One region of the Candidatus Thiodiazotropha sp. AKAK2 genome, then DNA from elsewhere that is predicted to be linked to it. Evidence: predicted binding sites of a transcription regulator. Region 1 holds the regulator's gene; the other holds the start of a gene.

What was found. The regulator FliA, encoded in region 1, starts transcription of late flagellar genes. The targets are predictions, from matches to a motif close to GCTAAAGTTNNNNNNNNNNCNGCCGATA.
Region 2: a site for FliA is predicted at 2,342-2,369, ahead of AC4IE8_RS14215 (methyl-accepting chemotaxis protein). Genes of this name have one in related genera too.

What each region holds. Positions count from the first base shown of each region.
Region 1 covers NZ_JBSYOP010000038.1:262,143-266,365, forward strand. The annotation lists gene AC4IE8_RS21240 (protein phosphatase CheZ) at 1-642, opposite strand, end outside; gene cheY (chemotaxis response regulator CheY) at 669-1,040, opposite strand; gene AC4IE8_RS21250 (RNA polymerase sigma factor FliA) at 1,117-1,863, opposite strand; gene AC4IE8_RS21255 (MinD/ParA family ATP-binding protein) at 1,868-2,746, opposite strand; gene flhF (flagellar biosynthesis GTPase FlhF) at 2,733-4,019, opposite strand.
Region 2 covers NZ_JBSYOP010000031.1:51,844-56,066, reverse strand. The annotation lists gene groES (co-chaperone GroES) at 232-522, shown strand; gene groL (chaperonin GroEL) at 595-2,238, shown strand; gene AC4IE8_RS14215 (methyl-accepting chemotaxis protein) at 2,432-4,223, shown strand, end outside.

The DNA of each region.
Region 1 (4,223 bases):
TTCTTCCTTCTCTTTCTTGCCAGAATCGTCTTCAAGCTTGTTGCCGGTAATACGGACCAACATGACTAACTTCTCTTCCACATCATGTACCAGAGTGATTACCTTGCGGATAATCTGACCGGTGAGGTCCTGAAAATCCTGTGCCATCAGCACATCGGACAGGTTTTTGTGCAACTCTGCCGCATCCTCCTTTGACTTGAGCAGATACTGAGACAGGTCGCGACTCAAATCCACGAACTCTTCTTTATCCAACATGCGGGAACGCAGTCGCTCCCACTGCTCCGAAAGCTCAGTGGACTGCTTCTCGATTCCCTCGATCAACGGCATGCTCTTTTCCACTGCGGTGAGGGTGCGATCCGCCGACTGCTCGGTCATGGTTATGACGTAGGTCAGTCGCTCCTTGGCATCCGGTATTTCCACCGTTGTCATGTCACTGATTTTTGCATCGAGTAAAAAGCCGTTGATTGCATCATGCAGTTCACGGGTCAAGCGACCGACTTCGAGGAATAACTGATCGTTACTTGCGGGGGATGTTAAAGAAGCAATCAGTCTTTCAGACTCTTCTTGATCGCCCGATTCCAGGCTGGCTACCAATGCTCTTGCCGTCTCTAACCGCTGCTGGTTATCCTGATTGTGCCCCATATTGATAAACTCCAGGCGATAGAAGCTCAACCCACACGTTCAAAGATCTTGTTGATCTTCTCTTCAAGGGTCGTAGCGGTGAAGGGTTTGACGACGTAACCATTGACGCCGGCTTGAGCCGCTTCGATGATCTGCTCACGTTTTGATTCGGCGGTCACCATCAAAACCGGCAGACCGGCAAGTTTTTCGTCTGCCCGCACGGCTTTCAACAGATCGATGCCGGTCATCCCGGGCATATTCCAGTCGGAGACCAGAAAATCGAAATTACCGCTCTGCAGCATCGGCAGCGCCGTCAGACCGTCATCTGCCTCCTGGGTATTGTTGAAACCCAGATCGCGTAGCAAATTTTTGATAATACGCCTCATGGTGGAGAAATCGTCCACAATCAGGATCTTCATGTTTTTATCCAATGCTCACTCCCTCCTGCATATCACCGGTGGTTTCCAGTCTCGGCACACACAGGCCAACCAATTACTACTCTTCGTCACGTACCAATGAAAGCCAGTCCGTCAAACGTGAACGCAGACGCAGAGTTGCCTGACTGTGTATCTGACAGACTCTGGATTCACTGACACCCAGCACATGGCCGATTTCACGAAGATTCATTTCATCATCGTAATACATCGCGATTACCAATCGCTCCCGCTCCGGCAGGCTTGCAATCGCCTCTGCCAGCGCCTTCTTGAACGCATCCTTCTGCAGGCCATCGAACGGACTGTCCATCGGGCCTTCCCGGGTAGCCGGAAAACCGTCACTGACAGCGGTCAGTTCATCCAAACTGAAGATCCGGCAGCCGGTCGAATCCTGGAGAATCTGGTGATAATCCTCCAGACTCATATCCAGCGCCTTCGCCACTTCAACATCCCGGGCATCCCGGCCTTCGTGGTTTTCGATCTCACGCATCGCTTCCGCCACCATGCGTGCCTTGCGATGCACGGATCGAGGTGTCCAGTCGCTGCGTCTGATCTCATCCAGCATGGCGCCACGAATGCGGATACCCGCATAGGTTTCGAAGCTGGCGCCCTGAGTGGGATCATAATTCTTACTCGCCTCAAGCAGGCCCAACATACCGGCCTGGATCAGGTCATCAGACTGAACATTGGGTGGCAGCCGATTCATCAGATGATAGGCAATCCTCTTTACCAGTCCTGCATGCTGATCAACCAGATCATTGTAGCTCTGCTGTTTTTGCACGGCGGTGTATGTCGCTAAACCGTTCACCGTCTTACTCCCCATATTGGCTTGAAAATTGGATCAGGCGTTCGACAAAAAACTGCAGATCCCCACTGACTCCGGTTGGTACAGGCCAGTTATCGGCCTTTTTAGCTAAATTCTTGAACGCCTGCGCTACTCTGGAGCGAGGAAAAGCCTCGACAACCGGTTTTTGGCTCTTTACCGCCTTTCTGAGCTGCTCATCAAAAGGAATACTCCCCATGTAGCTGAGCATAACATCAAGGTACTGATCGGTGACCCGACACATCTTATTGTATAGGTCCCTGCCCTCCTGGACGCTCTTCACCATATTCGCCAGTATACGAAATCGACTGATGCCATGCTCACGATTTAACAACTTGATAATCGCATAGGCATCGGTGATCGAGGCCGGTTCGTCACACACCACCACAATCTGCTCCTGAGCGGCCCGGCTGAAGCTGATCACCAGATCGGAGATGCCGGCTGCCGTATCGATCAGCAGCACATCCACATCGTTGGCCACCTCGCTGAACGCATGGATCAAACCGGCGTTTTCAGCACGCGACATTTCAGCCATATGCTGCATACCGGACGCCCCGGGCACGACTTTCATGCCTTTCGGTCCGGTAACAATGATATCTTCCAGTGAAGACTCCCCCCGCATCACGTGGGAGAGATTGTGTTCAGCATGTAATCCGAGTACCACATCCAGATTGGCGAGCCCCATATCCGCATCCAGTAGCATGACCCTTCGCCCGAGTTCTTGCAAGGCCACACCGAGATTGGCGGAGATATTGGTCTTGCCTACCCCACCTTTACCTCCGGTGACGGCGATCACTCTGACGGGTTCTGGATTCACCATTCTGCGCAGTCCGGTAGCCTGGTCTTCGATCTGTTCAGACATTTGCATGTTCACTCGTTCCTCCGAAGGCCATAGCCAGATACTCCTCATCGGGTTGATGCTCTGTCTGTTGCGTCATTTCAACAGCCTGCCGAATTAAAATCTCCGCCCGGGCAACCTGAATATCTTCAGGAACCCGCTGACCATCCGTGGTGAATGCCAAAGGCAACCGGGACTCCAGTAGTGCGGAGACTACGCCACCCAGTGAAGCGGCTTCATCCATTTTGGTCAGAATCGCGCCAATCGGGGAGATAGCGCCGAATGAGCGTATCGCGTGACTCAATGCACTGCGTTGGGTGGTTGCCGAAAGTGTAAGCAGTGCCTTGACCGGATGATTGCCCTGCTTCAGCAGGCCGAGTCGCTCAGTCAGTTTCAGATCCCGTTGCCCCATGCCGGCGGTATCGATCAGCACCAGCCGTTTTTCGGAGAAAGCGTGCAGTGCACTGCTCAGCTCTTCAGCTGTCGAGGCACTGCGAACCGGCACATCGAGAATCTGGCCATAATTCTGTAGTTGCTCCTGGGCGCCGATTCGATAGCTGTCGGCAGAAATCAGGGCGAGGTGACGATTACCGTGACGCAGACAGAATTTGGCGGCCAACTTGGCGATGGTGGTGGTTTTGCCCACACCGGTGGGTCCGACCAGGGCCAATACCCCACCGGCATTCAGCAGGTCATTGCTCTCCACCGACAACTCACGGCGCAGGTGATTCAGTGCCTGAAGCCAGGCTTGTTCAGGGGATTCGGCATCTTCGGCCCGATAGGCCAGTTCACGACAATGGGCCGCATCCAGCCCCAGGCCCATCAACTGTCGGATCAACTCCTGAGTCTGGGGACGACGATGGCCGAGATCACGCCAGGTCAACTCGGAAAGCTCGTTCTCCATCATTCGCCGCAGCGCCTGCATCTCCTGACGCATCTCCCGTAACACCGGGTCCTGACTCCACTCAACCCGAGGTCTCTCCAGGGGAGGCTCCGGATCGTAGTCAGCCTTTGGCTTGGCGCGATCAGTCTCAGGTTTGATTTTCTCTTCGATATCCGTATAGGCGGCGGTTGCAAAGTTTCTGCTTACAGCAGGCTGGGATTGGGTGGTGGATTCTTCGGTCTCGATAGCGGTTGGCTGGGTACTGTTGAAGGCGGATTCATCGTAATCCACCGCAGCCACCAGCTCGACACCCCCTTCCACACCCTTGTTTGAGAGGATCACTGCATCAGCGCCCAAAGCTTCTCGAACCTGACGTAAGGCCTGTCTCATGTCAGAGGCGAAAAAACGTCTTATTTTCATAATCCGTAATCCCCGGCAGTCACCCGACTTCGGGCTTGTGCCTGTTAATCTGCTTAGCTAAAAAACATCGCAGCAATTAGTTCCGGGTTAGCTAAAATTGAGCCGGCAGTAACCCGTCAAACTCTCCCCACACACGGCTCCTAATGATCATATGCAACAACCATTCCAATCGTGACATGGGGTTTTGGGATCAGGAATATTATC
Region 2 (4,223 bases), on a different contig from region 1:
CTGGAAATGCCTCCCCTTATCTTTATTGAGCTCTCTATTATCACACAGAATAGCGGTAAATTGACTCAGAACTGAAAAGCGTGCGAGAAAATATTCCCCGCCGGTCTTGACTCTCGGCATTTTGCCTCTATTATTAGCACTCAGTGAAGGCGAGTGCTAACAAACTTGCCAACTGACAAATCAAATCATTCGATTAAAAACACCAAATATATAGCTTAGGAGAAACAGTCGATGAATATTCGTCCGCTGCACGATCGCGTAATCGTTCGTCGTATGGAAGAAGAGCGCACCAGCCCGGGTGGCATCGTGCTCCCTGATGCAGCCACTGAGAAGCCCGTTGAGGGTGAAGTGCTGGCCGTGGGTAACGGCAAAGTAACCAACAGCGGCGAGGCCCGTCCGCTGGATGTCAAAGTCGGAGACCGAGTCCTGTTCGGCAAATACTCCGGTACCGAAGTGAAAGTGGGTGGCGAGGAAGTTCTGGTCATGCGCGAAGAAGACATCATGGGTGTGATCGAGGGCTGATCCCGTATCAGCGATGACCCGATCAGGCTGAGCCTGATGACGAATCTCAACATTTTCCAAGGAAATTAAGACATGAGTGCAAAAGAAGTACAATTTGGTGATGACGCCCGTCAACGTATGATCAAGGGCGTTAACATCCTGGCCAACGCGGTCAAGGTAACCCTCGGCCCCAAGGGTCGCAACGTGGTCCTCGAGAAGAGCTTTGGCGCGCCGACTGTGACCAAAGACGGTGTCTCTGTGGCGAAAGAGATCGAACTCGCCGACAAGTTCGAGAACATGGGCGCACAGATGGTCAAAGAGGTCTCCTCGCAGACTTCCGATGTGGCTGGTGACGGTACCACCACAGCGACCGTACTGGCTCAGGCGATGGTTCGCGAGGGCCTGAAAGCCGTTGCTGCCGGTATGAACCCGATGGATCTGAAGCGCGGCATCGACAAAGCTGTCGTGGCGGCGGTTGAAGAGCTGAAGAACATCTCCCGTCCCTGTTCCGATGACAAGGAGATCGCCCAGGTAGGCACCATCTCCGCCAACTCCGACGCCAATGTGGGTGACATCATCGCTGAAGCGATGCAGAAGGTTGGTAAAGAGGGTGTCATCACCGTTGAAGAGGGTTCCGCCCTGCAGAATGAACTCGACGTGGTTGAGGGTATGCAGTTCGACCGCGGTTACCTCTCTCCCTATTTCGTAACCAATCAGCAGAACCAGGCCGCTGAACTGGACGAGCCCTTCATCCTGCTGCACGACAAAAAGATCTCCAACATCCGTGACCTGCTGCCTGTGCTCGAAGGCGTAGCCAAAGCCGGTAAGCCACTGCTGATCATCGCTGAAGACGTGGAAGGCGAAGCCCTGGCCACACTGGTGGTCAACAATCTGCGCGGTATCGTCAAAGTGACTGCGGTCAAAGCGCCCGGTTTCGGTGACCGTCGTAAAGCCATGCTGCAGGATATCGCGATCCTCACCGGTGGTACCGTGATCTCTGAAGAGGTCGGTCTGTCACTTGAGAAGGCTACCCTGGAAGACCTGGGCAGCGCCAAGAAAGTGACCATCACCAAAGAAGAGACCACCATCATCGATGGTGCCGGCGTGGAAGGCGATATCAAAGCCCGCGTTGAGCAGATTCGTTCACAGATCGAAGAGACCTCTTCCGACTATGACCGTGAAAAGCTGCAGGAGCGGGTTGCCAAGCTCGCCGGCGGTGTTGCGGTGATCAAAGTCGGTGCGGCCACCGAGGTGGAGATGAAAGAGAAGAAAGCGCGTGTTGAAGACGCGCTGCATGCGACCCGCGCAGCCGTTGAAGAGGGCGTTGTCCCCGGCGGTGGTGTGGCGCTGGTCCGCTCTCTCTCTGCACTGGATAATCTGAAAGGTGAAAACCACGATCAGGATGTGGGCATCGGCATTGCCTGCCGCTCCATGGAAGAACCAATGCGTCAGATCGTTGCCAATGCGGGTGGCGAGCCATCCGTGGTCCTGGACAAGGTGCGCAGTGGCGAAGGCAATTTCGGTTTCAATGCCTCCAATGACACCTATGGCGACATGATGGAGATGGGTATCCTGGATCCCACCAAGGTTACCCGTTCTGCGCTGCAGAATGCCTCTTCCGTAGCCGGCCTGATGGTCACCACCGAGTGCATGGTCGCTGATGAGCCTAAGGATGAAGCGGCCGCTCCTCCAATGGGCGACATGGGCGGCATGGGCGGCATGGGCGGTATGATGTAATTGCCTCTCAACGCTCTTGGGGCCTAATAACAGGCCCCGAAATGCCTCTAAAAACCCCGTCTCCGTCAGGAGGCGGGGTTTTTTTGTGAACTCTGTGTAAGGAACTAAATAATTTCCCGATTTTGCCGTTATCTCTTATGGCTAAGTAATTAACGCACAGGGACGCGCAATTCTTTCCTGAGGTGTTAAAAAAATGTTCCGCAATATCGGCATTTCCGCGCGGTTTGTGATTGCTACCGTTGTTGCTGTAATGGTTGTTCTGGCTATTACCCTTGTCACCACATTCAACTATATGGGAGGTATTCTGAGTGCCTCTGAAAAGAATGAGATGAGTGAAATCTACCAGAATGTGGTCGCAGGCATCGATTCGGAGGGACGCTTGGCGCGAGCCATGAGTGCCCTTGTGGCCGGTATCCCCGATGTCCAGGAGGCGTTTGCCGACAAGGACCGGGAGACCCTGCATGGGCTGTTCGTACCCGGTTTCGCCAAGCTGAAGAAAGAGTACGGAGTCCGTCAGTTCCAGTTTCATGAGCCCCCTGCCACCTCCTATTTGCGTGTCCACAAGCCGGCGAAATTTGGCGATGACCTCTCCGGTTTTCGTCTCACCGTGGTGGAAGGCAATAACAGCAAAAAACCGATTCAGGGATTGGAGGTTGGTGTTGCCGGTCTGGGAATTCGTGGTCTGGTGCCAGTCAGTAACAAGGGCAAGCATATCGGTACGGTCGAGTTCGGAATGTCCTTTGGACAGGCCTTTTTCGATGAGTATGCCCAGAGTCATGATGTGGATCTGGAGCTCTATATCGACCGTAAAGGTAATATGGACCGCTTCGCCACCACCATGGATGGCAATGAGTTGATTGCCAAGGATCAATTGGGTCAGATTCTCCGGGGTGAAGGTCAATATGGACGGGGTGAGTTGAACGGCAAGCCGGTGGCTTACTATGCCGCGAACGTCACCAACTATTCCGGTGATCCGATCGGTGTACTGCTGGTTGCGAAAGATCGTTCCGAAGCTGCTGAAGCGGTTACCAAATTGACCTGGATACTGCTTGTCCTGGGTCTGGTATCGGTGGCGGTGATCGGTCTGCTGGTCTGGCTGATCAGTCGCGGTGTGGTGCAGCCGATCTGCAACGCAGCAGAGGCCATGGAGGGGATCGCCTCTGCGGATGGGGATCTGACGGTACGCATGGATGAGACCGGAGAGGATGAAGTGGCTCGTCTGTCCAAGGGCTATAACCGTTTTGCAGACAAGATTGAGGGAATGGTCAAGAACGTCTCCAACTCGGCGGGCAATCTGAGCGTTCAGATCGGTGAGTTTGCCAATCTCGCCGAACATACCAACAGCGGTATCCGCAAGCAGTATGAGCAGACCACCCAGGTGGCCACGGCGATGACCGAGATGTCTGCGACTGTGCACGAAGTGGCACAAAATACCACCCAGACTGCCGAGGCGGCCCAAGAGGCGGATAAGCAGGCGAATTCCGGTCGGGAAGTGGTGATGGATGTGACCAAGAGCATCGATCGTCTGGCGACCGATGTGGGGAAGGCAGTCGAAACGGTACAGCATGTGGCCCAGGACAGTGAGCGCATCGGTTCCGTGCTGGATGTGATCCGCGGTATCGCCGATCAGACCAACCTGCTGGCACTCAATGCGGCCATCGAGGCGGCGCGTGCCGGTGAGCAGGGACGGGGATTTGCCGTGGTGGCCGACGAGGTTCGCACCCTGGCAAAACGGACCCAGGACTCCACCGAAGAGATCCAGGAGATGATCGAGAGCTTGCAGTCCGGTGTTCATCAGACGGTATCCGTTATGGAGACCAGTCAGAAGCAGGCGGCTGAGAGCGTGGAGCAGGCTGGGCGGGCCCATCAGTCACTCAAGGAGATTACCCAGGTAATCGATTCGATCTCCAGTATGAGTGGACAGATCGCCACGGCGGCTGAAGAGCAGAGTGCGGTTGCGGAGGATATCAATCGCAACATCATCG